DNA from 2 places in the Enterococcus sp. AMC2644 genome. Region 1 is predicted to be linked to the other one. Evidence: predicted binding sites of a transcription regulator. Region 1 holds the regulator's gene; the other holds the start of a gene.

What was found. Region 1 encodes CtsR, which represses protease genes until heat stress. Its sites were predicted from a motif close to TTGGTCAAAAAAGGTCAAANA; they were not measured.
Region 2: clpB (ATP-dependent chaperone ClpB) is a predicted target of CtsR. The motif match lies at 3,115-3,135, and genes of this name have one in related genera.

Annotation. Positions count from the first base shown of each region.
Region 1 is NZ_CM177095.1:1,332,623-1,348,225, forward strand. Features, by position in the region: gene AC4BC5_RS06510 (LLM class flavin-dependent oxidoreductase) at 261-1,313, opposite strand; gene AC4BC5_RS06515 (ATP-dependent Clp protease ATP-binding subunit) at 1,451-3,931, opposite strand; gene AC4BC5_RS06520 (CtsR family transcriptional regulator) at 3,937-4,404, opposite strand; gene pknB (Stk1 family PASTA domain-containing Ser/Thr kinase) at 4,530-6,743, opposite strand; gene AC4BC5_RS06530 (Stp1/IreP family PP2C-type Ser/Thr phosphatase) at 6,736-7,479, opposite strand; gene rsmB (16S rRNA (cytosine(967)-C(5))-methyltransferase RsmB) at 7,493-8,842, opposite strand; gene fmt (methionyl-tRNA formyltransferase) at 8,844-9,785, opposite strand; gene def (peptide deformylase) at 9,778-10,269, opposite strand; gene priA (primosomal protein N') at 10,285-12,645, opposite strand; gene rpoZ (DNA-directed RNA polymerase subunit omega) at 12,808-13,113, opposite strand; gene gmk (guanylate kinase) at 13,118-13,732, opposite strand; gene AC4BC5_RS06565 (YicC/YloC family endoribonuclease) at 13,876-14,757, opposite strand; gene AC4BC5_RS06570 (YdbC family protein) at 14,775-14,993, opposite strand; gene AC4BC5_RS06575 (patatin-like phospholipase family protein) at 15,025-15,603, opposite strand, start outside.
Region 2 is NZ_CM177095.1:160,283-175,885, reverse strand. Features, by position in the region: gene AC4BC5_RS00910 (lysylphosphatidylglycerol synthase transmembrane domain-containing protein) at 1-495, shown strand, start outside; gene AC4BC5_RS00905 (transglutaminase-like domain-containing protein) at 498-1,100, shown strand; gene AC4BC5_RS00900 (glycine zipper domain-containing protein) at 1,166-1,339, shown strand; gene AC4BC5_RS00895 (hypothetical protein) at 1,957-2,196, shown strand; gene AC4BC5_RS00890 (hypothetical protein) at 2,309-2,671, shown strand; gene clpB (ATP-dependent chaperone ClpB) at 3,195-5,798, shown strand; gene AC4BC5_RS00880 (ABC transporter permease) at 5,986-6,819, shown strand; gene AC4BC5_RS00875 (ABC transporter permease) at 6,812-7,591, shown strand; gene AC4BC5_RS00870 (ABC transporter ATP-binding protein) at 7,605-8,633, shown strand; gene AC4BC5_RS00865 (ABC transporter substrate-binding protein) at 8,641-9,714, shown strand; gene AC4BC5_RS00860 (adenine deaminase C-terminal domain-containing protein) at 9,727-11,460, shown strand; gene AC4BC5_RS00855 (amidohydrolase) at 11,444-12,769, shown strand; gene AC4BC5_RS00850 (AI-2E family transporter) at 12,784-13,929, opposite strand; gene AC4BC5_RS00845 (PucR family transcriptional regulator) at 13,999-15,603, opposite strand, start outside.

The sequences.
Region 1 (15,603 bases):
AAAGAACACTATCCTAACTTTCACTTTTCTCTACAACTTGACCTCTAAACATTTAGAGGTCATTTTTTAGTTACGTTCAATAAAATAAGCCGCTATCTTGTTCTCGAAACAAAATAGCGACCTACTCCCATCCTAAGTAATCACTCCGTAACTACCTATCATTTACCGATATTTCTCAGCTAAAAAAGATGTAAATGTTGTTTTACCAATAATTCAAAAGAAGTAAACACCTCGGAGATACCAAGATATTGCCTAGGTTGCTACTTTTTCTGTTTTCCAAGTAATTCTTTGACTCTTGGAACAACTTTTTCACCATATAACTGAATAGTACGGAAACGATCTTTTTGTAATTGTCCTCCAGCACCATAAACTAGGTCAAAACGACTAACTCCCACTGTTTGAATCATATGAGCAATTTTTTGTGCTACTGTTTCAGGACTCCCTACATAATATGAACCTTCTGAAATTTCAAACGCAAATCGTTCACGAGTCATTGGTGCCCAACCACGCTCAGAACCAATTTGGTCCATTGATTTTTTCAAGTATTGCCAAGCAATCTCTTGAGCTTCTTCGTCTGTATCAGCAATCACCCCATGTGAGTGCATACCTACTGGATGATTAGGTTGACCAAACTGTTTTGCTGCTTGTTGGTATAAATTAATATACGGACGGAAACGTGCTGGTTCACCACCAATAATTGCTAGCATGACTGGAAAGCCATATTTAGCTGCGCGAATAATCGAGTCTGGGGAACCACCGACACCGACTTGAACATCTAAACGTTTTTCTGTTTTTGGATATAGTTGTATATTATTTAATGATTGCGTCAGCTGTCCTTCCCAAGTAACAGGTTCCCCTGTTAACAGTTCATTAAATAAAGCGATTTTTTCTTCAAATAATTCATTGTAATCATTTAAATCATACCCAAACAATGGAAAAGATTCTGTAAATGAGCCCCGTCCTAACATAATTTGCGCACGCCCATTGGACAATGCATCAACTGTCGCAAAACGTTCAAATACTCGTACTGGATCGTCTGAGCTTAAGACAGTTACACCTGTTCCCAAAATAATATTTTTCGTAGTGACTGCTAAAGCAGCAAGTACTGTATCTGGACTAGAAATTGAGTATTCTTTCCGATGATGCTCCCCTAAAGCAATCACATCTATCCCTAATTGATCTGCTAGTTTACCTTCTTCCACAATCATTCGTAATGACTCAGCATAGCTTAATGGCTCTTTGGTTACATCATGATAGGCAACATCACCAAATGTATCTAAACCAAATAGAACTGTTTTTTCATTCGTTATCATAAAATTATCCCCTTTATTTTTGTCTTACTCTAACTATACCTAATTTTTAACGAAAACCAACAAATAAGCTTACTAAATGTAAGTTTATTATTCCATAAAAAAACTCTCTCATCCTATAAAATGAGAGAGTGCTATTTTTATACTTGTTGTAAAACTTTGTCAGTTTTTGGTTCTTTTACATTTAATGTAATTGTTCCTTTAGATGCACCAATTGTTACTTGGTTGCCTAAATGAATTTGCCCAGAAAGTAAGGCTTCACTCAAACGATCCTCTACTTCTTTTTGTAATGCACGTCGGATTGGACGAGCGCCGTATTCTGGATCAAAACCAGCTTTCCCAATTACATCTAATGCAGCGGGTGTAATTTTCAATTGAATGTCTTGTTCTGCCAAACGTTTAATAATTGAATGACTCATGATTTTCACAATTTCATGAATTTCATTCTTATCTAATGAACGGAACACAACTGTTTCATCAATACGATTTAAAAACTCTGGTCGATAAGCTTTCTTTAAGGCCTCTAAGATACGTTTTTGCATCGAAGTATAGTCTTTAGAAGCATCTACCACATTAAAGCCCACATTTTTCTCTTCACGCAATTCTGTTGCTCCAATATTAGACGTCATAATTAAAATGGTATTTCTAAAATCAACACGACGGCCTTTAGAATCGGTTAAGTGTCCGTCATCTAATACTTGTAACAAAATATTAAAGACATCTGGATGAGCTTTCTCAACTTCATCTAGTAAAATAACAGAATATGGTTTAGAACGAACTTTTTCAGTTAATTGTCCACCTTCATCATAACCTACATAACCTGGAGGCGAACCAATTAAGCGACTCGTACTATATTTTTCCATAAACTCTGACATATCTACGCGAATCAGTGCGTCTTCACTGCCAAACATTGCTTCAGCTAATGCCTTCGCTAATTCAGTTTTACCGACACCTGTTGGGCCTAAGAACATGAATGAACCGATTGGACGATTAGGATCTTTCAAACCACTACGTGCACGACGTATGGAGCGAGAAACAGCTTGTACTGCTTCATCTTGACCAACGACACGTTGATGTAGGATTTTTTCCAAATCTAACAAACGTTCACTTTCTTTTTTCTCCATTTGTTGTAATGGAACACCTGTCCATTGTGAGACAACAGCTGCTACATCTTCTGCTGTTACACTGTTTTCGTACCCTGTTGCTTCCTTAACTTCAACAAACGTCACTTCAGCCAAGTTTTGACTAACTTCTTTTTCACGTTGACGCAAACGCGCTGCTGTTTCAAAGTCTTGTTGACGAATAGCTGCTTCTTTTTCTTCAGCTAATTTCATCAATTCTTCTTGTAATAATGCAGCTTCTGATACTTCATCTGCCTTGTCCAAGCGAACTTTTGCGGCTGATTCATCCATTAAATCAATTGCTTTATCGGGTAATTGACGAGAATTAATGTAACGAACGGATAGTTGAACAGCTGCATGTAAGGCATCATCCGTAATTTCAACACCATGATGTTCTTCATAACGAGGACGTAAGCCTCTTAGAATTTCTTCGGCTTCTTCTGGTGTTGGCTCATCAACTTGTACTCGAGCAAAACGACGTTCAAGAGCGGAGTCTTTTTCAATATATTTTTGATATTCATTTAATGTGGTTGCTCCAATAGTTTGTAATTCACCACGAGCTAGGGCTGGTTTTAAAATGTTCGATGCATCAATTGCCCCTTCTGCCCCACCGGCACCAATTAAGGTATGCAACTCATCGATAAAGAGAATAATTTGACCATCTTGATAAATTTCATCAATAATTTTTTTCATGCGATCTTCAAATTCACCACGGTATTTGGTTCCTGCGACTAAAGCGCCCATGTCTAGCATCATCAGACGCTTTTGTTGCATGTCTTTTGGCACTTCAGCATTAACAATTTTTTGAGCCAAACCTTCCGCAATGGCTGTTTTACCAACACCTGGTTCACCTACTAAAACAGGATTATTTTTAGTACGACGACTTAAAATTTGAATTAAACGTTTCACTTCTTTGCTACGTCCAACAACAGGATCTAGGCGTTGCTCACGGGCTAATTTCGTTAAATCACGAGCCAATGAATCCAACGTTGGCGTTCCTTCTTGTTGGGGCTGTTGACGTTGTTGTGGGCGTCGACGACTTGTATTGCTTTTTGATTGTACACCCATTTTTTTCTTCAACAATTGACGCATTTTTGCCAAACTCATTCCTAAATTCAACATAATCCGTGAAGCTAAAATTTCTTCATCACGTAACAATCCTAATAGCAAGTGTTCCGTTCCAATTTGTTGGGCACCTAAACGTTTGGCTTCATCGCCTGCATAAGCAAAAATTTGTCTTGCTCGTGGCGAGTAGGGTAAAAAGCCACCTGTTGGATATTCCTTCATTGAACCATAACCAGTCAAATGTTCAATTTCTTCCCGAATATCATTTTCATTTACACGCATTTCACGCAATGTTTTTCCAGCAATACCATCTTGCTCGATAATCAACGCTAATAAAATATGCTCTGAACCTACAGACTGATGTTTAAAGTATTTTGCTTCTTCTTGAGCAATGGCAAGCACCGCTTTTGCTCGTTGTGTAAATAGTTCATCCATCGCACTCACTCCTTATCTTCATAACTTAATCGTTCTAAAATCCCATGCATAATTGAAGCACGAATTATATTTTCCTCATCTGATTTCCCTAAGACTGCTTTACTAATTGTTGTTAATAATAAATTACCTTCTCGTTTTGACAGAATACCTTCTTCATATAACTTCTGGATAATTGATACCGCATCTTTTTCAGAAATTGTTTTATCAAATAATTGATTTACTTGTTCTAAAAAATGATGATAATTCGCAATTTGAATTTTCTCAATTCGAATATAGCCTCCACCACCACGTTTACTTTCAACAGCATAACCTCGTTGAATGGTAAAACGAGTATTGATGACATAATTGATTTGCGAAGGTACACAGTTAAATAAATCTGCCATCTCTGCACGACGAATTTCTATCATTTCACTTTCTTCAAGAATCTTCTTCAAATATGCTTCGATTAAATCAGAAGTATTTTGATGACCCATTTAAACGCGACCTCCCTTGACTAATATTGACCTTAATTATAGCGAATTTTCAGAAGTTTGAAAAGAAGAAGGACTTTAAAGAAAAAGGATAAAGCAAAAGTTTAAACTTCGCTCTATCCTTTATCTTAATCTTCAGTTACTGATGTGGCTGTATTTGATGTGTTATCAGAAGATATAGTCTCACTATCTTCTGGTGATGAATTAGAAGAATCACCATCTTCTTGTCCTCTAGAAATGATTAGCTGAATTGTTTCACCCTTGTCTACGGATGTTCCTGCCTCCGGATTCGTTGAGATAACTTTTCCTTTTTCTACTGAGTCACTGGATTCTTCTGTTGTTGATACAGAGAAGCCTTGACGTTCTAATAAGGATTTTGCAGCTGACTCAGACATATCGGAAACATCTGGTAAATCAATTTTTTCGGAACCCTTACTAATTTCTAACGTAATCGTTGTATCCCCTGGCGAAATATCTGAACCAGCTTTTGGGGATTGTTTGACAATGGTTCCCTCATCATTGTTACTATACACTTCACTAATACGCACAGAATTACTTCCTAAACCATACGTATCCAATTCACTACGCGCATCTGCTTCCGTATAACCAATTAAATTAGGCATCTTAATATTTTCTGGGCCTTTACTAATCGTTAAGGTAATTTCAGTATCTCCAGGAATAATTTCTGTGTTTGCTGCTGGCGTTTGTTTAATCACCAAACCTGGACTCATGTCACTAAATTCTTCAACAATCGTTACTGAATTATTGCCTAAACCATAGTTAGTCAACTCAGCATGAGCATCGCGTTCCACATAACCGTATAAATTGGGCATTATAACAGGTTCTGCCCCTTTACTAACCGTTAATTCAACTTCAGCTTCTTGAGGATCCACCTCTACCCCTTCTGATGGTGTTTGCTCCATAACTTCATTAGCTGGTGTATCGTTATCGTAAACCTCTTCGATTTTTATTTTGCTCTCATCAAAACCAAGTGTTTTCAATTCTTCGATAACTTTGTCTTTATTTTGACCAACATAATCTTTCATTTCAACTTTTTTACTGCCCGTACTAATGTAAAGGAGAACTTCTTTCGTACGTTTAATAATCGCCCCTTCTTCGGGATCAGTCTTCACCACATGATTTTCAGGGATTTCATTACTCGGAAATTCTTTAGTTTCCGTGGCAACCTCAATTCCAGCATCATGCAAAGTTTCTCGAGCAGCAGCTTCTGTTAGACCGGCAACTTCTGGAATCGTTACTTGATTCCGACCACCACCAAATACTAAATAATACGCTAAACCTGCTAGTGCACAAAAGAGTAAGATAGGTAAAAGCAACCACAATTTTCTTTTTTTCTTTTTCTTCACAGGCTTTTGAAGCTCAGGCTCTGGTGTGGCTTGTTTAGCAGTTGGCATCTCTTTGAAGGAATCTGGCATTGGCGTATCTTCTGCAATCGGTGTTAAAATTTTTGTTTCTTCTAACATTGCATGTGGTTCCCATAATGGTTCATTTAAGCGATCTGGAGAAAGTGCCGTTTCAATATCCTGACGCATTTCATCGGCTTCTTTATAACGATCACTTTGCTCTTTGGCAGTTGCTTTTAAGACAATATTTTCAAGAGATTGTGGAACGTCTTTATCGTAAATACGAATAGATGGGATTTCATCTTGAAAATGTTTTAAGGCAATCGTTACTGCAGATTCACCATCAAAGGGTACTCGACCAGTTAACATCTCATATAAAATAATCCCAATGGCATAAATATCGGATTGATTTGTTGCCATACTACCACGTGCTTGTTCAGGTGATAGATAATGAACGGAACCAAGCATTGTATTGGTTTGTGTAATTGATGTCTCTGATAAAGCAATCGCAATTCCAAAATCAGCAATCTTAACCACACCATCTTCATTAATTAAAATATTTTGTGGTTTTAAATCACGATGAATAATACGATGTTGATGTGCCAAAGCAACTGCCGAAAGAATTTGTTGCATAATATCAATAGTCTCTGGATAAGGGATTGGATATCGCGTTTGGATATAACGTTTTAAATCCATCCCTCTAACATATTCCATTACTAAGTATTGCATATTATCTTCTTCACCAACATCATAGACAGAGACAATATTGGGATGCACAAGTTCGGTTGCAGCTAATGCTTCTCTTTGAAAACGACGAATAGCATCCGTGTCCTCTCGAAAGTCGTAACGTAAGACTTTGATAGCTACTTCTCGATCTAAGATCAAATCACGCGCTAAAAAAACATTCGCCATTCCACCGCTGCCGATACTACCTAAAATCAAATAGCGCCCACTTAATTTTTTTCCCGTCTCAATCATGGCTGACACCTCCAAGGTCTATCAATAATACCGTAATATTATCCACACCACCATGCGCATTTGCAGCATCGATTAAACGTTCAATTGCTTCATCTAAACAATTGCTAGTTGTAACATATTCATAAATTAATTCTTCACTAACCATATTGGTCAAACCATCAGAACATAATATTAAATAATCATTTTCAGCAATAAAGTGCGTAGCCACATCTACTTCGACTATTCCCGGCATACCTACTGAACGAGTTACCACATTTCTACGTGGGTGATTAGCTGCCATTTCCTCAGTAATTTCCCCTGATTTTACCAAGGCATTTACCAGAGAATGGTCTTCTGTTAATTGAATTAGCTCATTTCCTCGTATTAAGTAGGTGCGGCTATCCCCTACGTGTGCCAAGGTAAATTGGTCATCTAAAATGATTACCGCTTCCAAGGTAGTGCCCATCCCGCTTAATTCGGGAGTAGCTTGGCCACGCTGATAAATAGTTTCATTTTCTACTTGAATATATTGAATTAACCATTGTGCGGCTTTTTCACTGTCTGAAATATCTGAGGCTTGCCATTTGTTACCAATTTCTTCGACCGTATCATGACTGGCAACATCACCCGCTTGGTGTCCACCCATGCCATCTGCTAATAATGCTAACGTATATCCTTTTTGATTGGTAAATACGGCAGCGTAATCTTGATTAGTATTACGCCTTTTTCCCACATCACTTTTATAACGAATCTCCATATTTTTCACCTCATCATTTTTTACGTAAACAGCTGATAAAAAATCCATCTGTCATATATTGGTGCGGATAAATTGTCAGCATCTGGTTTTCGATACTTGGTTGTAACACATCATTCACTGAAACATCAACTAAAGTGAATTCTGAATGCTTTTGTAAGAACTGGTTAACGACTGCTTGATTTTCTTCGGGTGCAAACGTACATGTACTATAAACCAACATTCCATTAGATTTCAAAGTAGGTGCCACGCTCTCTAAAATTGCCAGTTGAATCTCAGGCAACTTTTCAAAATCAGCTGGTTTTTTATTGTATTTAATATCTGGTTTCCGACGCATTAGCCCTAAGCCCGAACAAGGAGCATCTACTAAAATGCGGTCAAATGTTTCAGAAGGAAATTCCTCCGCAACTTGACGTGCATCGAGTTCTAACGCATGAACAACCTCCGAAACATGCAGACGTTCTGCATTTTCTTCAATTAAAGCCACCTTATGTCGATGAATATCTAATGAAGTAACAGCACCACCTTTTTTTGCTTCTAAAAAGGTAGCAATATGTGTCGTTTTTCCACCTGGGGCAGCACATGCATCTAACACTTGGTGATTTGGCTCGATTTGTAACGCTGGTGCTACCAACATTGAACTTTCATCTTGAACGGTTAACAAGCCTTCTTTAAATAATCGGCTACCTGCAATAAAACCTTTGGCAGCAATTATACCATAAGGTGAAATATCGCTTGCTTTTGCTTCAATACCTTCTTCAATCAATATTTGTATAGCTGCTTGACGGGTTATTTTACGCGTGTCGACACGACAACTCACGTGGCTGGATTCAAATAAAGATAAACCTAACTGGCGTGTGTTTTCTTCCCCAATTTCTTTGACTAGTTTTTCGACCAACCATTTAGGCATACTGATTTCTGTTGCCAAACGGTCTAAAGGATTTTTAATCGTTGCAAGTTCAGGTACTCCTTGACGTTGGATATTCCGTAATACACCATTTACAAACTTTCCAATCCCAACATTCCCACGAACTTTTGCAATTTCCACTGCTTCATTTAAGACTGCGTGACTGGGAACTTTATCTAAGTAAAGCAATTGATACAAAGAAAGCTGTAATAATAATTTCACCCAATCATCTACCTTTTTCGCCTTAGCAATAAATGGATGTAGATAAAAGGAAAGTAATAATTGACGACTAATGGTTCCATACACTAATTCAGTTAGTAAACGACTATCTTTTTCATTTAATTGTCCTTTATTGATACAATCACGCAGTAATAGATTTGAATATGCTCCGCCTTTTTGTACACGCTCTAAAGCATCCAATGCCACAAAGCGGACGGTCTTTTTGACTTTATTTTTCATATTAATTCACCTGTTGCCCAATTGCGACTTGCTGCCCACTACCATTTAAAAAGGCACTAATCACTTGCTTTCCTTTACCAGCTGGCTGTAATTCATCAATGGCTAATACCGAATGATTTCCACAAGCAATCCATAGTTCTTTTTTACTACGCTGAATAATCGTTCCTGGTTCAGCCGTGGTAGTCTCATCAAGCGGGGTAACTGCCCATAATTTCCACCGTTGGCCCTCATACATTGTAAAAGCAATCGGCCACGGACGCATACCACGCACTTGACAGTCAATTTCTTCAGCAGTTTTATGCCAATCAATAGCTTCTTGTTCACGGGTAATATTAGGCGAAAATGTTACTTGCTCTTCCTCTTGAGGCGTTGGTTTTAAAGTTCCATCTAAAATTTTTGGTAAGGTAGCTAATAACAATTCTTTTCCCAATAAGCTTAATTTATCAAACATCATGCCAACATCATCTTGACGAGTAATTGGCAGACTTGCTTGAGAATAGATACCACCTGCATCCATTTTTTTAATCATTTCCATAATAGTTACACCGGTTTCTTTTTCACCATTCATAATCGAATAATGCACAGGTGCTCCCCCACGGTATTTTGGCAATAATGATGCATGAACATTAATCGCTCCATGTGTAGGAATTTGTAATAAACGTTCGGGTAAAAACTGGCCAAATGCTGCCGTAACAATCAAATCAGGTTGTAATTCGCCGATTTTTTCCATTTCCGGAGAACCCGAAATTTTTTCAGGTTGTAAAACAGGAATGCCTAGACGAACTGCTGCTTCTTTTACAGGAGTAGGGGTAATGATCTTTTTTCGTCCAACAGGGCGATCTGGTTGGGTAACAACTGCAACAACCTCATACTCTTGGTCAACAAGACCTTCTAAGATGGGTACTGAAAATTGGGGGGTTCCCATAAATACAATTTTAGTCATGGTCATGCTCCTCTACATAAGCTTCTAATTCTTCTTCTGGAATGCGGTCAATCATATTATCAATAAATAATTTACCATTCAAATGATCAATTTCATGCTGAAATGCACGTGCTAAATAGCCAAACGCTTGAACTTCCATTTCAATTCCTTCACGGTCATAGTAGCGAACAGTAACTTCCTCAGCACGTTTCACTGTTCCATAAACATGTGGAATACTCAGACAGCCTTCTACGTCGATATCACTACCTTTTGCTTCGATGATTTCTGGATTAATCAGTTCAAATAATTCGCCTTCTTCAACTTCTACTACCGCAACTTGGATATTTTTACCAATTTGTGGTGCAGCAATACCAATTCCATCATGGGCCAACATCGTTTCATACATATCTTCTAATAACTGCACTAACTCATCAGTCACCACCGTAATAGGTTCACATGGTTGACGGAGCTTTTCATCAGGGTTAATAATAATAGGATATCGCATAATTTCTCCTTTAGTTTAAATAAAATTAAGTGGTTCATTGTCAATGGATACATAAAGATTTTTACGCTGATCTTTTTGACTCTCTTCCAAGATTTCACGTAATAAGCCTTGTAGCAACGGTTCATGTTTATATTTGATAATTAACTGATAGTGATAACGATTTTTTACTCGTGCCACGCCGCTTGGAATGGGACCTAATAAGATACTCTGCGGACTCAATGTTTGTTTAACTTGTTGGGCAATTTGAAACATTTTTTTGGCAACAACTTGTTCCTCAAGATGACTGCAAGAAATTTTAACTGTAAAATAATACGGTGGATACCCACTCTGATGGCGCAGCTGCATTTCTTTTTGATAAAAGTGTTCGTAATCTTGTGCTTGTGCTAATACAATTGCATGATGATCGGGGTTGAATGTCTGAATGATTACCTCACCTGTTTTTTCAGCACGACCAGCACGACCACTGACTTGGGTTAAGAGCTGGAAAGTTCGCTCACTTGAACGAAAATCAGGTAAGTTCAATGCTGTATCAGCGTTTAATACGCCTACCAATGTAATATTAGGAAAATCAAGTCCTTTGGCAATCATCTGTGTTCCTAGCAGAATATCTGCTTTTTGGTCTCCGAAAGTCTGAAGTATCTTCTCATGTGCACCTTTGCGACGGGTTGTATCAACATCCATACGTAAAATACGTGCTTCTGAAAAAAGTGCTTGTAATTCTTCTTCAACTTTCTGCGTGCCCGTACCGTAATAGCGGATTTTATTACCACCACAATCCGGACAACGATGAGGAATCGCTTCTTCATGCCCACAATAATGGCAACGCATCGTTTTAGTATCCATATGTAAAGTTAAGGATATATCACAATTGGGACAAGGCAATACATAACCACAATCACGACACATAATAAAAGAGGAATAGCCTCGACGATTTAATAACAAAACGATTTGTTCTTTTTTTGCTAAACGATCCGCAATTTTCTCTTGTAGTAGCCGAGAAAAAGTGCTGGTATTTTTTTGTACAAATTCTTCTTTTAAGTCAACCACCTGAACACTTGGCAAAGTCGCATTTGGATTTGCTCGTTGGTTCAAATGCAACAGCTGATAAACTTTTTTTTGCGCACGTGCGCGCGATTCCAAAGAAGGCGTTGCACTACCTAATATCACTGGGCAGTGATGATACGCACCTCTCCAAATTGCTAAATCTCGAGCGTGATAACGTGGCGCTTCGTCTTGCTTATATGATGCTTCATGTTCTTCATCAATAATAATCACACCAATATTCTCTAATGGCGCGAAGATAGCCGAACGTGCACCAACAACCACTTGTGCTTCCTTACGTTCAATTTTACGCCATTCATCGTATTTTTCACCATGGGATAAGCCACTGTGCAAGACTGCTACAGCTTCTCCAAAGCGGCTCTTAAATCGTTCAACCATTTGTGGCGTCAACGCAATTTCCGGAACTAACATCATCGCCGTTTTCCCTTCGGCTAACAAGGAAGCAATGGTTTGTAAATAAACTTCTGTCTTCCCGCTCCCAGTAATTCCCTCTAACAAGAAAACGTCAGATTTTCCAGTAGCAGCTGAAGACAGAATCGCTTCTACAGCTTGTTGTTGTTCATTATTTAAGGCCAATGAATGCGTTTGTTCAAACGTTCGATGTTTGTAAGGGTCGCGATAAGCCTCAACTTCTTCAAAGACTAACCAGCCATTAGCAGCTCCTTGATTTAAAATCGATGTCACAATTCCTTGTTCTTTATAAAATGAAACGGGTTGATTAGGATGCTTTGTCAATAATTCGACTAATTGCATTTGACGCTTCGCTGTTTTTTTAATAGTTTCCATTATACTTGGAAGTTGAGCAGGACTAAGTAAACTTTTCACGTAACGAATCGTCTTTACTTTATTTTTATTTTTCACAACGTACTGAATCTCGACCACGTTTTCAGCACGTAATTTTTTGAATTTATTTAATAACCCTAGCGATTCTACTTTCTGCCAATCAAGTGACTCACTTTCTGAAAAATACGTATGAATCGGATGATTTCGGTCTTTTAACACGAAATTTTTTTGATATTCCGCTTTCATGACACTCGGTAGCATCGTTTGAAAACAAGTGATTTTAAATGCAAAGGTTGTTTCTTTCATATAATCTGCTAATCGCAATAATTCATGATTGAGCACAGGTGCTAAATCTAACACACGTATAATTGGCTTTAACTGCGTTTGTGCTTGCTCATCTATTAAACCAGTCACAAAGCCTTGAATATGGCGATCAGAGTTACCAAACGGTACTTCAACTCGCATGCCAACTTCAACTACTTCTACTAATTCTTCTGGTACAACATAAGTAAAGGGTTGATCTGTCTGCATTGTCGGCACATCTACAATAATCTCTGCTAACAATAACCTCGTCCTCCCTTCATGGTTTCCTACATTTTACTAAACTTGACAGGTTTTGTCTGTAAAGCAAAAAAAATTTAACTTTTACAACCAAAAGGAGTCTGGAATATTCTTTTCCAGACCCCACAATAATTATAATTTTTGTTCTTGGCGAATGCGTGCTTCTAATTCTTTTTGTTCTTGTTCTTTTTGAGCTCGACGTTCTTCTGCTTCCATCTTCAAACGAGCACGTTTTACTTCTGGATGTGGGTCACTAACAACTGTTTCAGCTTCAATCTCTTCTAACGCTTGACCAACACTTTTTACTGAGTCAAATTTATCTAAGGTTGCTTGTGCACCAGCATCTAATTCATGCGCACGTTTACTAGCTAAAATAACTAATGAATATTTTGAATTCACACGATCCAACAATGAATCGATTGATGGTTTTAACATCATTATTCTACAACTCCTCTAACATTTTTCTATATTTTCCAATGACGCGTTCTACGCGAAAATGTTCGCTTGAAATGATATCTTTAATTCGTTGTACGGCTAAAGGAACTTCATCGTTGACAACAGCATAATCATACAACGCCATCATTTCAATTTCTTCTCGGGCAATTCGCATACGTTCATCAATCACTTCAATTGAATCAGTCCCACGTCCTGTAATTCTTGAGCGTAATTCCGTTAAATCTGGTGGTGTCAAGAAAATAAACACCCCATCTGGCACTTTTTCTTTTACTTGTAAGGCACCTTGCACTTCGATTTCTAGGAAAACATCTTTTCCTTCATCTAATGTTTTTTGAACATAAGATAATGGCGTACCATAATAATTTCCTACATATTCTGCATACTCTAACATTTCACCAGCAGTAATTAATTCTTCAAACTCTTTATGGCTACGGAAAAAATAATCCACACCCTCTACTTCTCCGATACGTTTTTTACGTGTTGTCATTGAAATAGAATATTGAAAATCATTATCTTCACTATCAAATATTGCTTTACGTACTGTTCCCTTACCAACGCCGGAAGGTCCAGATAATACGATTAATAATCCTCGCTCTGTCATATTGACGTCCTTTCACTGTTCGATTTGCTTAACGTCTATTTTGCACTTTTTTTCAACAACTTTCAAGAATTACTTTATTATAACGAGAATTTTATTAAAAAACTACTTAAATGCCCGTACAATCTAATCATTTAACCATTTTATTATTCCACATTTTGCACTTGTTCACGAATTTTTTCAATAATCGTTTTCATTTGGACAACTGCATTTTTTATAACAATCGGGCTTGATTTCGAACCAATTGTGTTAACTTCACGATTCATTTCTTGAATTAGAAAGTCCAATTCACGTCCTACAGGTTTCTCCGATTGAAGCATTGTAGCCATCGATGTTAAATGAATATTCAATCGATCTAACTCTTCATGAATATCGCCACGCTCCAATAAAATCGCCATTTCTGTCAACAAGCGCTCTTGATCGACCGCTGCCCCCAACCAGTCCGTTAATTTTTTCTCAAATCGTTCTTGATAATCGGCTTCGTATACTTCAACAAACGTCGCTAATTCAGCTATTTTTTGTTGCAGTGCGCGTCTATTTTCTTCTAGAATTTGTTGAATTCCTGCACCTTCAACTTCCCGACTGGCATTATTTGCTTCGGCAGCTTCTTTAATCGCTGCTAATACCGATGCTTCTAGTCCCTGGTCTTCTGTTTGTTTTTCTTGAATATCAATCAATTCTTGGTTATTAATCAACCGTTTTAAAATAGTTTTTGCAGGTAATTCTTCATTAAACCGCGCTTGTGCTTCTGTTTGCAGATTGGTGACAAGTTCTTGTATTAAATCCCAGTGTATCGCAACTTCTTTATGACTGTCACCTTTTTCTTTTAATGTGAGGTAAACTTCTACTCGTCCACGTTGCAATGTTTCTTTAATCGTTTGGCGAATCGCTTGTTCATATATGTTTAACTGACGCGGGCTACGTAATTGAATATCTAAAAAGCGATGGTTGACACTTTTTATTTCTACTTCAATCTGATAATATTCAGACTCACACAACGCTTTTCCAAAACCAGTCATACTTTTCATGGTCAAAAAACTCCTTTTTACATTGATGTTAACGTTTGTTTCAATGCCGCAAACTCTTCGTTAGATAAGGTTACCCCTTTTCCCATTTTTTCATGACCTGGACTCCAATCGCGCAAATCAAATTTTGGTGGTCTACCATTCCAACTCACCAAGTTCAATTCTTTCCGCCAGCCTTTTGGGTTTTCTGATAACACTACAATTTCTTCCACAATTTCATAAGAAAATTCACTTGCCATTTCACACGCCTCTTTTCTAGATTCATTTCTTTTATTGTAACGTATTTTTTGAATGGTGTACAAACGCTGGTGTTTCTAACAAATACGCTAAAAATTTCGCTGTTACTACCATCACAGGTGCTATTGAAACTATTTGTTGCGGGATGTCTCTATTTTCTTTGATGATTTGATATAAATGAGTCACTTGATTTTTTTCAGATAATACAAAACGTTGACTATGATAAGTCGTTAACCATTCTGAAATAGATAAGGTTCCAATCGCTAGTTTCTCTTGGTGAAAGGCCTGTTGAATTTTTGCCAAGAACAGCTCTTTTGTATAGACATGAGTCGCTTCTAATCCAAATAAGCGCCCAGCTAACTCTAATAAAATCAAACCGCCTTGCTCGACAGGTGCTTTTTGTTGATATAGTTTACTAACCTTTTTCCAAAAGTCAGTTCGTTTGATTAGATCCAAGTAAACAGGTTCATTTTGTAAATGCCGTAAAAATGCGCGCCATTCTTCTTGCCAGGTCGTTTCTAAAGTAAAGGTATACCAATAACCTGTAAATTGCTCGAATGACTTCAACGTTTCTAAATATCCTAAACGATAATTTGTTTCAGAACGACTACT
Region 2 (15,603 bases), 1.2 Mb from region 1:
TTACAAGTTGGTTTTGTCATGGTATGCCATCGTTTCTTAAAAACGAAAAAAATGCGTGATTTTGTCGATCGATGTAATATTCAAATATATTCTTTACGAGAAACTGTTTCTTCTGTTTTAAAAGATCGCACAGCGCTTATTAAGATTTATTTGTTAAATTTATTAAAATTGAGTATGTGGTATATTATTCCTTATGTTTGTTTAGTGGATAATCATCCCAATATTGATTTTTTATTGGTTTTCTCTTTGATTAGTTTTACGCTTGTTTTAGCCGGGGTTCTTCCTTCGCCAGCGGGGATTGGGGCATTTGAGTTTGTTTATCTCTTTTTATTTAGCCCCTTAGTGGGAACTGTCGATGCAGTATCATCTATGTTACTCTATCGTTTTGCGTCGTATGTTTTACCATTTCTACTAGGATTTGTTGGCGTATTAGTTGATCGTAAGAATGCTATCTCAAATGAATTAGAAGAGTTGAAAGCAGAGAAAGGTGAATAGAAATGAATGTTGAAGTAGATGAGTTAGCTGCTTATGTAGAGGATTTACCAGAACTGTTGATTTATTCAAAGGAAATTGAAGGACTGACAGAAAAGCTATTTTTGTTAGGCGATACAGAAATAGAAAAGATTCGCAAAGCATTCATTTTTGTTCGAGATAGAATTGCTCATTCTTGGGATATTCAGCAAGGCGAAATCACTAAAACTTCACTAGAGGTATTACAAGTTGGTCATGGAATTTGTTATGCAAAAGCAAATTTACTAGCAGCTATTTTAAGGAAAGAAAAAATTCCCACAGGATTCTGCTACCAACGTTTACTTTTATTTGATAAGGAAGAAGGAAGGTATTGTATACATGCGCTCAATGCAGTGTATTTATCTTGCCAAAAAAGGTGGGTAAAATTAGATGCGCGTGGAAATAAAGAAGGGATTCAAGCAGATTTTGATGGGGAAGTAGAAAAATTGGCGTTTGTTCCTAATTCGGAAGAGGATGAATACACGTATCCAACTATTTATGTGAAACCAAACAGACAAACAATGATAACTCTGTCTAAGGCTACGAATGCTTGTGAAATGTATCTGAATGATTTACCTGAAATTATTTAAAATAATTGCCAGGACGTTCAATTTTTGTTAGGCTTAAATTGAGAAAACCAAAGGGAGTGGCGAATATGAAGAAAAAAGAAGATGTAAATTATACAGCTCTAGGTGTCGCATTAGGTCCCGCTTTTGGTGTCGTATTTGGTTTATTATTTGATAATTTGGCTTTAGGGATTGCTTTAGGAGTAGCGATTGGTGTTGCCATTGGTTCTGGATTAGATAGTCAGAAAAAGAAAGAAAAATAAGAGGAAATGATAGAGAGCTGTTTCTAGCTTTCTATCTTTTTTTGGCTTTAATGAAGTATCCGCCAATTATGTTAGTATTAAATGAGGAAAGTGCGAGTGCCTTTGCTTATCCTAATTAAAGAGATTTTTGACAGTTCTTTCTGCGTAGTACTTTAGATAAAGAAATCATGGTTCTTATCTTCTTTGTACATCTAAAAAAGTCCTTTTCAACATCTGGATGAACAGTGTGCATTTTCTCAATGAAAACTTGCGCACCTTTTCCTTTATCTATGGGTTTATTTTTCGTAACCATTGATCCAAAGGTTGTTCAGTGAGTTCCTTGTATAATTTTTCTAAGGATTTGTATTGCTTAGTGAACTCATATTTTGTTGCAGTGTTTACGATAAACAGGCCTTTTTTTGGTACGTAATGAAAAATCATTCCTTGATTAATCTTTTACTGTGAAATCATAAATTGTTGACAGGGGATTTCCTCCTTTTATTTATTTTAATGCGAATGTTTGATTAGGATTGTCTTGTATTTTGATAAGAGAAGTAGCAATTTTGGTTGTATAGCGAGTGATATGCTAGAATGAAATAAAGCGTTTTCTAAGTTGTTTTTCAAAGGAGAGAAAGTCCATGAAAAAAATTAATCATCTGTTACAATTCGCTTCGATTTTATTAATGATTGGTTCAATTATTCTATTTGTTATGGTATCGAAAGCTGTAAAACAAGTGGGGACAACTAATTTTGATCTTGCAAAATGGCAAGATGCAGATCTTTTTATACTCAAATTAGGTTTTAATTGTTTACTAGGGAGTTTCGTTTTAAGTATTTCCTCCTTTTTCTTCAGTGTAAAATGGTTAAATAAAAAATGAAAAAAGAACGCTGATTATCTTGTTTTAAAAGATGATTAGTGTTCTTTTAATTGAGACAAAAGTTATTCTATGTTAGACTTTGAAAAAAGTAAAAATGCAAGGAGATGTCTATTTGATTTTAGATATTTTGGGCTTATTTATCACTGTGCTAGTATCTATCTATTTGGCCGTATTAGTTTCTGTTTTATTATTAATGTTGTTTTTCCACATAAAAAGATGGGTTCAACATATGGATGAAGGAAAGTGGATCGCCTACTTTAACACAATCAAAGCGAAAGGTTTAATTATTCGGATGATTCTTTGCTTTTTAGTAGCGTTATTATTAATTGCTATATTCAATACATACGTCTTTTGGCAAGGGAATCTGATGTACGGAATTTTGTTAATGGCATGTGGCATTTTCCATATTTCATTTAAGCTCTACACAAAAAAAGCCGCTTATACTGATAGAATTAAAAACCAATTTCCTAAGTAATATAGAGCTGCAAAATGTTATATAAAAGTGCAAGGTTCTTTGGTATCCAATGGTTTAATATAACGCAATTAGGAGAGGTTACTTCGAAGGTATCTTAAAAAAATAAAAGAGGCAAGGGCCATTTTTTATGGGTTTATGAAACCATTGAGATGAGGTAGGTAGTAGGTTTTATACACGCTGAAAAAGTCCAGTCAAATTAATGAAGGACTAGAAGCAGAAACTAAAAAGTAAAATTTTCTAGGTGTCTATTTAAGTTCTAGTAAAGATTAAAGAGAAGCAAGCAATTTTATGAGAAAGTAGGCGACTAAACGATTAAACAATAGCAAGTATTTTATCAAACCTTGTTGGCTACTCTATTAAAAAGCTTAGGCTACTAACGTAGATCTAAGTTTTTTTGTTAAGTTTAAAATGACAATAAAATTTTTTTGACTTTGAAGGGTTATTTTTTGACCTTTACTGACCATAGTCGTATAATCATTCTTGTAAGGCGATAAGCCTTAGTCAAATGATGGGAGGAAATAATATGAATATAGAGAAAATGACGACGACTCTTCAAGGTACAATTGCAGAAGCTCAACAAATTGCAGTGACTCGTCATCATCAAGAAATCGATATAGCCCATTTATGGAAAATCTTTTTACAACCAAATCATTTTGCAAGAAATTTTTATACAGATGCAGGGATTGACGTGGATGCTTTTGAAATGGAAGTTGATCGTGCCTTAGATGAATATCCAAGTATTGAAGGCGGAAATGTTCAATACGGGCAAAGTATGAGTCAAAATTTATACAATTTATTAAATGAAGCGGATAAATTAAGAGAATCTTTTCAAGATGAATTTTTATCAACGGAAATTGTATTACTTGCTTTAATGAAATTAAAAAATTATCGACTAACAAAATATTTAACCAAACAAGGAATCAATGAAAAAGAATTACGTAAAAATATAGAAGATATGCGAGGAGGGGATCGAGTGACCTCACAAAATCAAGAAGAGCAATACAAAGCATTAGAAAAATATGGTGTTGACTTAGTGCAACAAGTAAAAAATGGCAAAATGGATCCAATTATTGGTCGTGATGAAGAAATTCGTGATGTCATACGTATTTTGTCACGTAAAACAAAAAATAATCCAGTATTAATTGGTGAACCAGGTGTTGGTAAGACGGCTATTGTTGAAGGTTTAGCTCAACGTATCGTTCGTAAAGATGTCCCTGAAAACTTAAAAGATAAAACCATTTTCTCATTAGATATGGGCGCATTGATTGCGGGTGCAAAATTCCGTGGTGAATTTGAAGAACGATTAAAAGCTGTCTTACAAGAAGTGAAGAAATCAGATGGACGTATTATTTTATTCATCGATGAAATTCATAATATTGTTGGTGCTGGTAAAACAGAAGGCAGTATGGATGCAGGTAATTTATTAAAACCTATGTTGGCGCGTGGAGAATTGCACACAATTGGTGCTACTACCTTAGATGAATATCGTCAATATATGGAAAAAGACAAAGCGTTAGAACGTCGTTTCCAAAAAGTGTTGGTAAAAGAACCAACTGTGGAAGATACCATTTCTATTTTACGTGGGTTGAAAGAACGTTTTGAAATCCATCATAGTGTAAACATTCATGATAATGCGTTAGTCGCTGCAGCAACATTATCTGATCGCTATATTACCGATCGTTTTCTACCCGACAAAGCCATTGACTTGGTCGATGAAGCATGCGCCACGATTCGTGTTGAAATGAATTCTATGCCAACGGAACTAGATCAAGTAACACGTCGTCTTATGCAATTAGAAATTGAAGAAGCGGCGCTGAAAAAAGAAACTGATGATGCATCGAAAAAACGTTTAGCTTCTCTCCAAGAAGAATTAGCAGAATTACGTGAAGAAGCAAATGCGATGAAGATGCAATGGGAAACTGAAAAAGAAGAAGTCAATGAAATTTCCAATAAACGTGCTGAAATCGATCGCGCAAAGCATGAATTAGAAGATGCTGAAAATAATTATGACTTAGAACGAGCAGCAGTCTTACGTCATGGAACAATTCCCCAATTAGAGCGTGAATTAAAACAATTGGAAAATAAAGATACAACCGATCATTTACGTATGGTTCAAGAATCAGTGACTGAAAATGAGATTGCGACAGTTGTTGGCCGATTAACAGGCATTCCTGTCACTAAACTTGTCGAAGGTGAACGCGAAAAATTAATGAAGTTAAATGAAACCCTTCATCAACGTGTGATTGGACAAGATGAAGCAGTGAATGCAGTCAGTGATGCGGTTATTCGTTCACGAGCTGGCTTGCAAGATCCAAATCGTCCATTAGGCTCATTCTTATTCCTAGGTCCAACTGGTGTTGGTAAAACAGAATTAGCAAAAGCTTTGGCTGAAAACCTATTTGATTCAGAAGATCATATGGTACGTATTGATATGAGTGAGTACATGGAAAAACATTCTGTGTCTCGTTTGGTTGGAGCACCTCCAGGATATGTTGGTTTTGAAGAAGGAGGACAACTAACTGAAGCGGTTCGTCGTAACCCCTATACCATTATTTTATTGGACGAAATTGAGAAAGCCCATCCGGATGTGTTTAATATTTTATTACAAGTTCTGGATGATGGGCGCTTGACAGATTCTAAAGGACGAGTGGTGGACTTTAAAAATACAGTTTTAATTATGACAAGTAATATTGGTTCACAGTTGTTACTTGAAGGTGTAACAGCCGATGGGACGATTCCAGAAAATGTAGAAGAACAAGTGATGGCCATTCTAAAAGGACATTTTAAACCTGAGTTTTTAAATCGGATTGATGATACAATCTTATTTACACCACTAAGTCTTGAAAACGTGAAAGGCATTGTTGATAAAGTGGTTGCCCAATTAGCTAAACGCTTAGTTAATCAAGAAATTTATTTGAGCATTTCTGATGATGCAAAATCTTGGATTGCAGAACAAGCGTATGAACCAGCTTATGGCGCCCGTCCGTTACGTCGATTTATTACGCGCGAAGTAGAAACACCTCTTGCGAAAGAAATTGTTTCTGGACGTGTCTTGCCAAAAACAAATGTCACGATTAGCTTGTTAAATGATCAATTAGTCTTTCAAAATGCCCCAATTGAAGAATAAGAAAAAGCTGAGATTTCTTTTTAAGAGTCTCAGCTTTTTTTACGAAGAATAATAAGACAAAAATAAAATCAAAAGCCAAAACACGAACATTTTATGTTTAAATATGTGTTTTTTATGTTTTTTTATTGAAAGCTATGTATGCATCCCGTATAATCTTTCTGTGCTGAAAACAAAGAGGAGTGTAACAATGAAAAAAAATATTCCATATATGATTTTATTACCAGGGATTATTCTTCTAGTATTTTTCTTGATGATTCCTTTGATTGCGAGTATCTTTCCAACTTTTCTTCCGGATAATGGAGGTATTGGTAATTATATCGCCTTCTTTCAAGATGAATACAACCGTGGAATTTTCTGGAGAACAATTCGCGTGTCAGGAATTGTGACCATTATTTCGTTAGTTTTAGGAATACCCACTGCTTATTTTATCGCTGGTTTGCAGAAAAAATGGCGTGGAATTTTAATGGCAATGACTTTGTTTCCGTTATTGACCAATTCAGTTATTCGAAGTTTTGCTTGGATTAATATTTTAGGTAAAAATGGTGTTATTAATAACTTTTTATTATCAGTAGGTGTAATCAATCAACCGCTAAGCTTACTTTATACAGAGTTTGCGATTATTATTGGTTCTGTTTACTTATTTTTACCTACTATGATAATGACACTTGTCGGCGTGATGGAAAATATTGAAGGCGAAATGTTAGAAGCTGCTGAAACATTAGGTGCGTCTCCTTTTATTGCTTTTATCAAAATTGTACTCCCATTATCAATTCCGGGTGCAATTGTTGGGAGTATTTTAGTTTTTACTGGAACGTTAACAGCTTATACAACACCACAATTGCTTGGAGGAAATCAAAAAATGTTATTAGCAACTTTCCTTTACCAAAAAGCATCGACACTTGGTGATTGGAATGCAGTGGCAATTATTGCTTTGATTATGATTGTTACAACATTAATTGTAATGAAAGGCTTAAATGTGATTGCTAGTCGAATGGATAGGAGAGAAATGAATCATGCGTAAACAAAAAGGAATGACAATTATTGCGATTTTGGTTTTTGCCTTTTTATTTCTACCACTATTACTAATCGTTGTAACATCATTTGGAACAGCTGCAGCGATTCAATTTCCTATTAAGGGATTTACTTTGGATTGGTATGGCAATGCACTGCGCTCAGAAACCATGTTAGAGAGTTTTAAGTTAAGTTTGATTGTTGGCTTGCTTGCAACTATTTTGGCGTTATTAGTCGGTGTTCCTGCTTCTTATGCATTAGCGAGATACACAGTAAAAGGGAAAAACTTGATTAAGAGTTTCTTCTTATCACCTACTGTTATTCCGGGAATTGTTGTCGGCTATACACTTTTCCAATTTATTGTGGTTGCACTGGGTTTGCCAGTCTTTCAAGGGCTATTGATTGGCCACTTTTTAATTAGTTTACCGTATATTATTCGTGTCGTAGGCTCAAGTATGGATCAATTGGATTATTCGATTGAAGAAGTAGCTTGGACATTGGGATGTACACGTTTTAGAGCATTTATGCAAATTGTGTTGCCAAACGTTTCTTCAGGTATTTTTGCGGCCTTTATGTTGGCATTTGTTAATTCATTTAACAATGTACCTGTATCAATGTTTTTATCCGGTCCAGGGGTGACAATGTTACCAACGTCTTTATTAAGTTATATGGAATACAATTATGATCCAACCGTTTCGGCAATTTCAGTGATGTTGATGTTATTGACCATCGGCTTGATGTATCTGATTGAAAAAACGCTAGGCTTAGCGTCTATTGCGTAAAGGAGAGAAAAACGTGTCATTTGTTGAACTAAAAGATATTCGTGTCAGTTATGACGGAAAACAAAATATTTTGGAAGAAATGAATATTTCGATGGAAAAAGGTGAACTTGTTTCTTTATTGGGTCCAAGTGGTTGTGGTAAAACCACGACTTTACGAGTGATTGCTGGTTTAATCAAACCAAACGATGGAGAGTTTATTTTAGATAATGACAATCTAACAAAAGTACCTGTTCATAAGCGTAATTTTGGAATGGTTTTTCAAAGCTATGCATTATTTCCCCATCTAACAATTGCTGAAAATGTTGGTTTTGGTTTGAAGCTACGCAAAGAGAGTAAAGAAGTCATCGAAAAACGTGTTGCTGAAATGTTAGCAATCTGTGGTTTAGAAAATCTAGGAGATCGCTATCCTAAACAATTATCCGGAGGGCAACGTCAACGTGTTGCTTTGGCGCGTGCATTAATTATTGAGCCAAAATTATTATTATTGGATGAACCACTATCAAATTTAGATGCTAAATTACGGGTAGCTATGCGGATTGAAATTAAACGAATTCAACAACAATTAGGTATTACAACAGTATTTGTTACCCATGATCAAGAGGAATGTTTTTCGATTTCTGATAAAGTAGCAATTATGAATAATGGTGTGATTGAGCAATATGATACGCCAGAAAATATTTATCGTTTACCCAAAACGCAATTTGTTGCCCAATTTATTGGTTTTGAAAATTTCTTTGATGTGGTTAAAACAGCAACAGGTTATCAAACAAAAAATAATATTATTCTTTCCTCCACGATTTCAAAGGCAACTGCTGAAAAAGCAGTTGCAACTATTCGTCCCGAAGATATCCAAATTGTCAATGATGGTGCAGTTACTGGGACCGTTGTTGTCCGTACATTTTTAGGAAAAAGCCACCAATATGAGGTAGCAACTGAATTAGGCATGCTGTTAGTCAATGGTAGCGATCAACAAGTTTACCAAACTGGCGAAGAAATTCAATTAAACTTCCCAGCTGAAAAATTAGTTATTTTAGAAAGGTGAGAACACAATGAAAAAGTACATGTTCGGTTTATTATTAGTATCGGGATTAATTTTAGGAGCTTGCGGAAACAGTGAAGCAGCCAAAACACAAGAATCAAAAGGCAGCGAAAGCTCAGGCAGTAACGCATTAGTTGTCTCTACATTTGGTTTGAGTGAAGATATTGTGAAGCAAGATATCATGGCACCATTTGAAAAAGCTAATGATGCAAAGATTACTTTGGAAGTTGGAAACAGCGCAGATCGTTTTACAAAATTGAAAAATAATCCAAATGCAGGTGTCGATGTGATTGAGTTAGCACAAAATAACTCAACAGAAGGTAATCAAGACGATATGTTCCTAGAAGTTACGGAAGCGGATGTACCAAATCTAGCAAATCTAACAGATAGTGCAAAAGCAGTTTTTGAAAGTGGTTCAGGTGTACCAATTGCTGTAAATAGTATCGGTATCGTCTACGATAAAGAAAAAGTTGGGCATGAGATTACTAGTTGGGAAGACTTATGGAGTGACGATTTAAAAGGTCAAATTTCAATTCCTGATATTACTGTAACAGCTGGTCCATTAATGTTATATGTAGCAAGTGATTATGCAAAACAAGATATTACAGCAGATAATGGTGAGAAAGCTTTTGAAGCGTTGAAAGAGTTGAAACCAAATGTAGTTAAAACCTATTCAAAATCATCTGATTTAGCAAATATGTTCCAATCAGGTGAAATTTCAGTTGCTGTTGTAGCAGATTTTGCTGTTGATATCATTAAAGGGGCTGCAGCAGATGTCACATATGTTGTCCCTGAATCAGGCACATATGCAAACTTTAATACAGTAAATATTCCAAAAGACACAAAAAATAAAGAATTGGCTTTAAAGTTTGTTGACCACCGTATCAGCGCAGAATCTCAAAAAGCGAAAGCTCTATCTTTAAATGAAGGTCCAGTAAACAAAGACGTTGAATTAACTGATGAAGAAGCAGAAAATAAAACATATGGTGCTGTTGCTGACCGTGCACAACCAGTAGATTTCAAACTAATTAATGAAAATATGGGTTCTTGGGTAGACCAATGGAACCGTACAATGAATAATTAAAAGAGGGATACAATGAACGCAGATGTGATTATTAAAAATGCTTGGGTCTTTCAAACACCGACTCGAAGCTTTGTAAAACAAAATGTTGCCATCAAAGGGAACAAATTTTATTATATCAGTGCTGCCGACATAGACAATCTTTCTGCAAAAACGATTGAAGCCGAGAATCAATATTTGATTCCCGGCTTAATTGATATTCACATGCATATTGAAAGTTCTATGACGACACCAACTATCTTTTCTGAAACTGTTTTACGTTATGGCGTAACTACAATTGTAGCTGATGCGCATGAAATGGCTAATGTTTTTGGCTTAGAAGGTCTTAAAGAATTTATGGCTGCCAAAACCACTTTGGATATTTTCCATGCAATTCCATCTTCTGTTCCATCAACTACACCGGAGTTAGAAACAACTGGTGGGATTATTGGACTACCCGAGGTGGAGCAATTATTGCAAGATCCGCGAGTGATTTGTTTAGGTGAAGCAATGAATTTCAAAGGGATTGCTTATGAGCCAGACTCTTTAATTGCTCAAATTATTGATTTATGTAAAAAAATTCGTCCAACGATGCCGATGGAAGGCCATATTCCTAAAATTTATGATCAAGAGCTAGCAGATTTCTTGTATAGCGGAATTTCTTCGGATCATACGCATCAGTTTCCTGATCATTTATTAGATAAAATTCAAGCAGGTCTTTTTATTCAATTCCAAAATAAATCAATTACACCTGAAAACATGGCAGTTATTCGAGACAATCAGTTGTATGATTTTGCTTGTTTAATCACAGATGATGTGATGGCAGATGATTTATTACACGGTCATCTGAATGAAAATCTAAAAAAAGCAGTCGCTGCTGGATTACCAATTGAAGAAGCCATTTATATGACAACATACACACCTGCTCGCCGCATGAGTTTATTAGATCGTGGAATGATTGCGCCTGGCCGAATAGCAGATTTTATTTTACTAGATAATTTGGCAGATTTTTCGATTGCTCAAGTGTATAAAGCGGGTCAAAAAGTTTTTGAAAAAGGAGATCCATTTGTTTATCCACAAACTGTAGAAGAATTTCCCAAAGTCTATCAACAAAGCGTGAATTGCCGTCCATTAACAGAAGCAGATTTAGTATTAAAAGTTGAAACAGATAATGAAAAAGTTCGTTGTAATGTCATTCAGAAACAAGTTATAGGTACATTCACTGAAAGGATTACCAAAGAAATTGCCGTAGTGGATGGTGTATTACAAATAGAAGCAGCCAATATTGGTCACTTACTTGTCATGGAACGCTATGGTAAAAATGGTAATATCGCTCATGCTTTAATGGAACAACCTTTGCAGCATAAAGGAGCGATTGCTACGACTTGGGCACACGATCATCATAATTTAATGGTGATGGGCAACGATTCAACCTCTATTTTAGTAGCCCAAAAAGAGTTATTAGCAATGCAAGGTGGTTATGTGGTTGTCCATGATGGTCAAGTCGTAGCAACCTGTCCATTACCAATTGGGGGTATTTTATCTCAAGCGCCAATTGATAAGCTTGGGGCTGACTTAAAACAAGTTCGTTTGGCCATGCAACAATTAGGGTATGAAAATATGAACGAAATTATGTCCTTTTCAACATTATCCTTGCCTGTTTCACCGGCAATTAAGGTAACCGATAAAGGAATGATGGATACGAAATCACAAACTTTCTACCCATTAGTTTTCCCAGAGGACGGTGTATTACATGCGACAGCTCATTAAAAATGTTCATATATTGACTATTGATGATCAGATGAGTGAAATTTCAAATGGGTATGTTTTAATTGAGGATGACGTAATTCAAAAAATAGGGGAAATGAATGATTGTTTACCCTTTGCTCATACGATTACTGATGGAAAGAATGGAATCTTAATTCCGGGAATGATTAACACGCACACACATGTAGGGATGATTCCGTTTCGTTCTTTAGGAGATGATGTACCGGATCGTTTACGTCGTTTTTTATTTCCATTAGAACAAGTTATGACAAAAGAACTAGCACAAGCTTCTGCTCAATATGCTGTGGCAGAAATGCTTTTAAGTGGAGTAACAAGTTTTTGTGATATGTATTATTTTGAAGATGCGATTGCTGAATCTGTCGAAAAGATGGGGGCTCGAGCGATTTTAGGCGAAACAATTATTGATATGCCAACATGTGATTTTCAAACACCTGAAGCAGCTCTTACGTGGTGTGAAACGTTTATTGAAAAATGGCAAGGACATCCATTGATTATACCAGCCATTGCTCCACATGCGACCAATACGAATACTCCAGAAATCTTAGCTCAAATCGTCGCAGTCGCGCAACATTATAACGTGCCCATTACAATGCATGTAGCAGAAATGACCTATGAAATGGAAGAGTTTGCGCAACGTTATCAGCAAACACCGATAGCTTTCTTAGACGAATTAGGCTATTTTGAACAAAATTTTATCATAGCTCATGGTATTTTTACACAGCCCAGTGATTTTGAATTATTAAAGGATAAAGCTTATTCTGTTAAAGTAGCCCATTGTATTGGTGCCAACACTAAATCAGCAAAAGGGGTAGCACCAGTAAAAGATATGTTAGAGCATCACTGGTGTGTTGGTTTAGGAACAGATGGCCCAAGCAGTGGCAACACCTTAGATTTATTTACGCAGATGCGCATGTTTGCTAACTTTCATAAAACTCATGAGCATGATCGTGGGTTATTTCCTGCTAAAGAGATTGTTAGTTTAGCAACAAAAGGTGGAGCACGAGTGTTAGGATTAGAGCATTTAGTCGGTACTATTGAAGTGGGAAAGAAAGCTGATTTAACATTGATTGAAACAGAATCGATTAATATGTTTCCTATTTTTGATGCATATTCAGCCTTAGTTTACTCTGCAAATGCAAGTAACGTTTCGTCTGTTTGGGTAAATGGTTGTCAGCTAGTCCGAGAAAAACAACTAGTTAAACAACAAGTTCCTGATTTGCGTCAACAATTGGTACAGAATATGACGGAGTTTGTGAAAGAAGCACAGCGTCGTTCAGAAGCAGTAAACTGAACAACACCGCAATCCTATTCAGATTGCGGTGTTGTTTTTTCTATAGAATCATCTAGCCAATTAGTCACAATAATTTTTAAAATAGCAGCGACAGGAACCGCAAGGAACATTCCTAGGATATTTAAGTAGGCACCGCCGATAGTAATGGAAATAATAATGATAATTGGATTTAAATTTAATGCACCACTCATAATACGAGGGCCGATAATATTTCCATCAATTTGTTGTAAAACAATCAAAGCAAATAAAACCGATACTGCGTGACTTAATCCACCTGTAAAGAAGGAGATAATTGCTGTCACAACCGATGCGAAAATTGAACCAAAATAAGGAATCATATTACAAATTCCTAACAATAAACCTAATGTGACGGCGAATTTCACATTCATTAATAAAAGTAAAATTGAAGCTGAAATGCCAACAATACAAGCATCAATAAACTGGGAACTAATGAATTTATAAAAAATTTTATTTGTTGTTTGAATCCAATGGCGACTACTGTTAAAAACGGCTTCTGACATTATTTTACTTGCTACTTTAGCGATAAAATCTAAAATAGAGTCTTTAAACAACAATGTATAGATTGAAATAATTACTGATAAAAAGAAATTTATAACAAACGAAGATAACCCTTTAGTCAATGCACCCAAAGAAGTTAAGGCTTGTGTCCATTGAAGTATCAATTTATCAGGAGAATAATCGGCTGTTAGGTTAGTTAACAACTCCTCTAAACGAATAAATTCAATAATTCCTTGATCTTCTAAATTCGTAGCTAAGTCAATCAAATAATTATAAAAGGTTGGTAATAAAGTCAATAAATCAATAATATTATTGATGATTAGCGGTACAAGATAATTTAATGCAATAAAAATCAAATAAATTGCACAAAGATATAAAATCAGGACACTAATGCCACGACTTCTTTTTTTTATAAACAACGTTCCAAATTTTTGACATAGCTTTTCAATTCTTTTTTGCAAACCATTTAGTAAATAGGCAAGAATAAATCCCATGATAAAAGGTGACAAAACATGGAAGAAGTTCCGTAAAGAATTTACTGCAATTTGGTAATTGGAAATGAATTTATATCCTAAGATGACCGCCATCAGAAATAGAAAACGAATAATCCAATAATTCCAATCAATTTTGATTTTTCTCAATCAGCAACACCTCAATTTCATTGTTTCCTTTTATTCTAACATAAATATTAAATGAAGGATGTAAACTTTTTACATTGGCTTATCCTTCCAGTTGTCTGATAAGGAAAGTTCATGATTTCTAAGTAATAATATGGCAATAGTTAATCGCATTCTTACTTCAGGGTCTTCCAAAGAAACATGTAGAATTTGTTCGATTTTTTTCAGGCGATAAATTACAGTGTTTCGATGTAAAAACAATGAACTTGCAACTTTATTAATGGCACGTGAATGGTAGAAATAATGATAGAGTGTTTCAATTAACTCAGTTTTTTCAATAGGGTTTTCCAATTGTAGCAAAGTGAGTAGATTATCTTCAATATAACTTTTTTGCTCATTAATAGGAATAAGCTGTAACAATTCTGAAATTACTTTTGGTCGATATTCAATTAGAGTTAGCTCGGGGGAATTAGTAACTAGCGTCAAGGCTTCATGAGCTTCTGTAAATAAAGTATGTGTTTGAATTAAAGGTAATTCACTATGGGAATAACCAATTACAAAGGTATACGGTTCAGAAATTTGTTCAGATAAAAATGCTTGTAAGTGATATAAACGTTCAAAAGTCATATCTAGTGAAGGAATGAGAAAAACTAATTCTTCACCGTTAATGAACAGCTGATAGGTCAATTGCTCTTCATCTAAAAACCACTTTAAATAGTCATGAACTCTTCGGATTAGTTTGTAGCTGATTAAATGAGAGTTAACGGATTGACGGATGGAGACAATTGCGCATTTATGAAGTGTTAAAGTATCAATTTCTTGCAAACGTAGTTGTTGCACTAGTACCGATGAATCAATTTTTTTAGAGATAATTGAAGTAAATAAATCATTTTTTATTTGCCGTTTGGCTTCTTCATTGATTAAAGCACGTAATGTAGAAAAGCCTAGTAAATTTACAATTTGTTGTAACAAAAGAGTGGCTTCTTTGTTTCCACGTTCATAATCTAGTATTCCTAAAAATAAACTATTTGATTGGAAATCTGTATTGATAGGTAATAAGGCAACGGTGTGATTTTCATAGGTTCCAATAAGCGGTTCAGATAAATCTAATAATTTTTGTGTCAAAGTTATTTTCAATGTCTGTCCAATATGTTTTGCATGAATATCAATATTTTTACTAGTGTAAGTGACTACATAATGCGAATTGATTAAAAACAATTCTTTATTAATTATCGTAGAAATTTTTTCTAAGAATAGACTCGTCGGACCCTCTTCTAAAATAAAAGTTGATAATTTACTAGTATGCTCGATAATTCGCGTTAAAGCATTTGATTGTGATTCTAACAAGCGGTGTAATAAATCACGGACAACAACAGATAAACCAGTATCTTTTGGCAATAATAAAACAGGGAATCGTAATTCGTTTGCTACTTCTAACACTTCTTGAGGAATTTTTTCAAAATAGCGTTGATCTTTAATTCCAATTGCGGCACATTTTCGTTGATCCATTTCTCTAATTAAGCTTGTTAAAGATGGAATATCTTGGTAAAAGTGAAAACCCGTTGTTACTAATAATTGACCTTCAACTAAAAAGTCAATAATATCAGGAGCTTCCATCATTCCCACCGTAGTAACTTCTCTAGTTAAATCGGCTTTTTGATTTGCGACTTGAATATAATGTGTTTCATCAGCATTTAA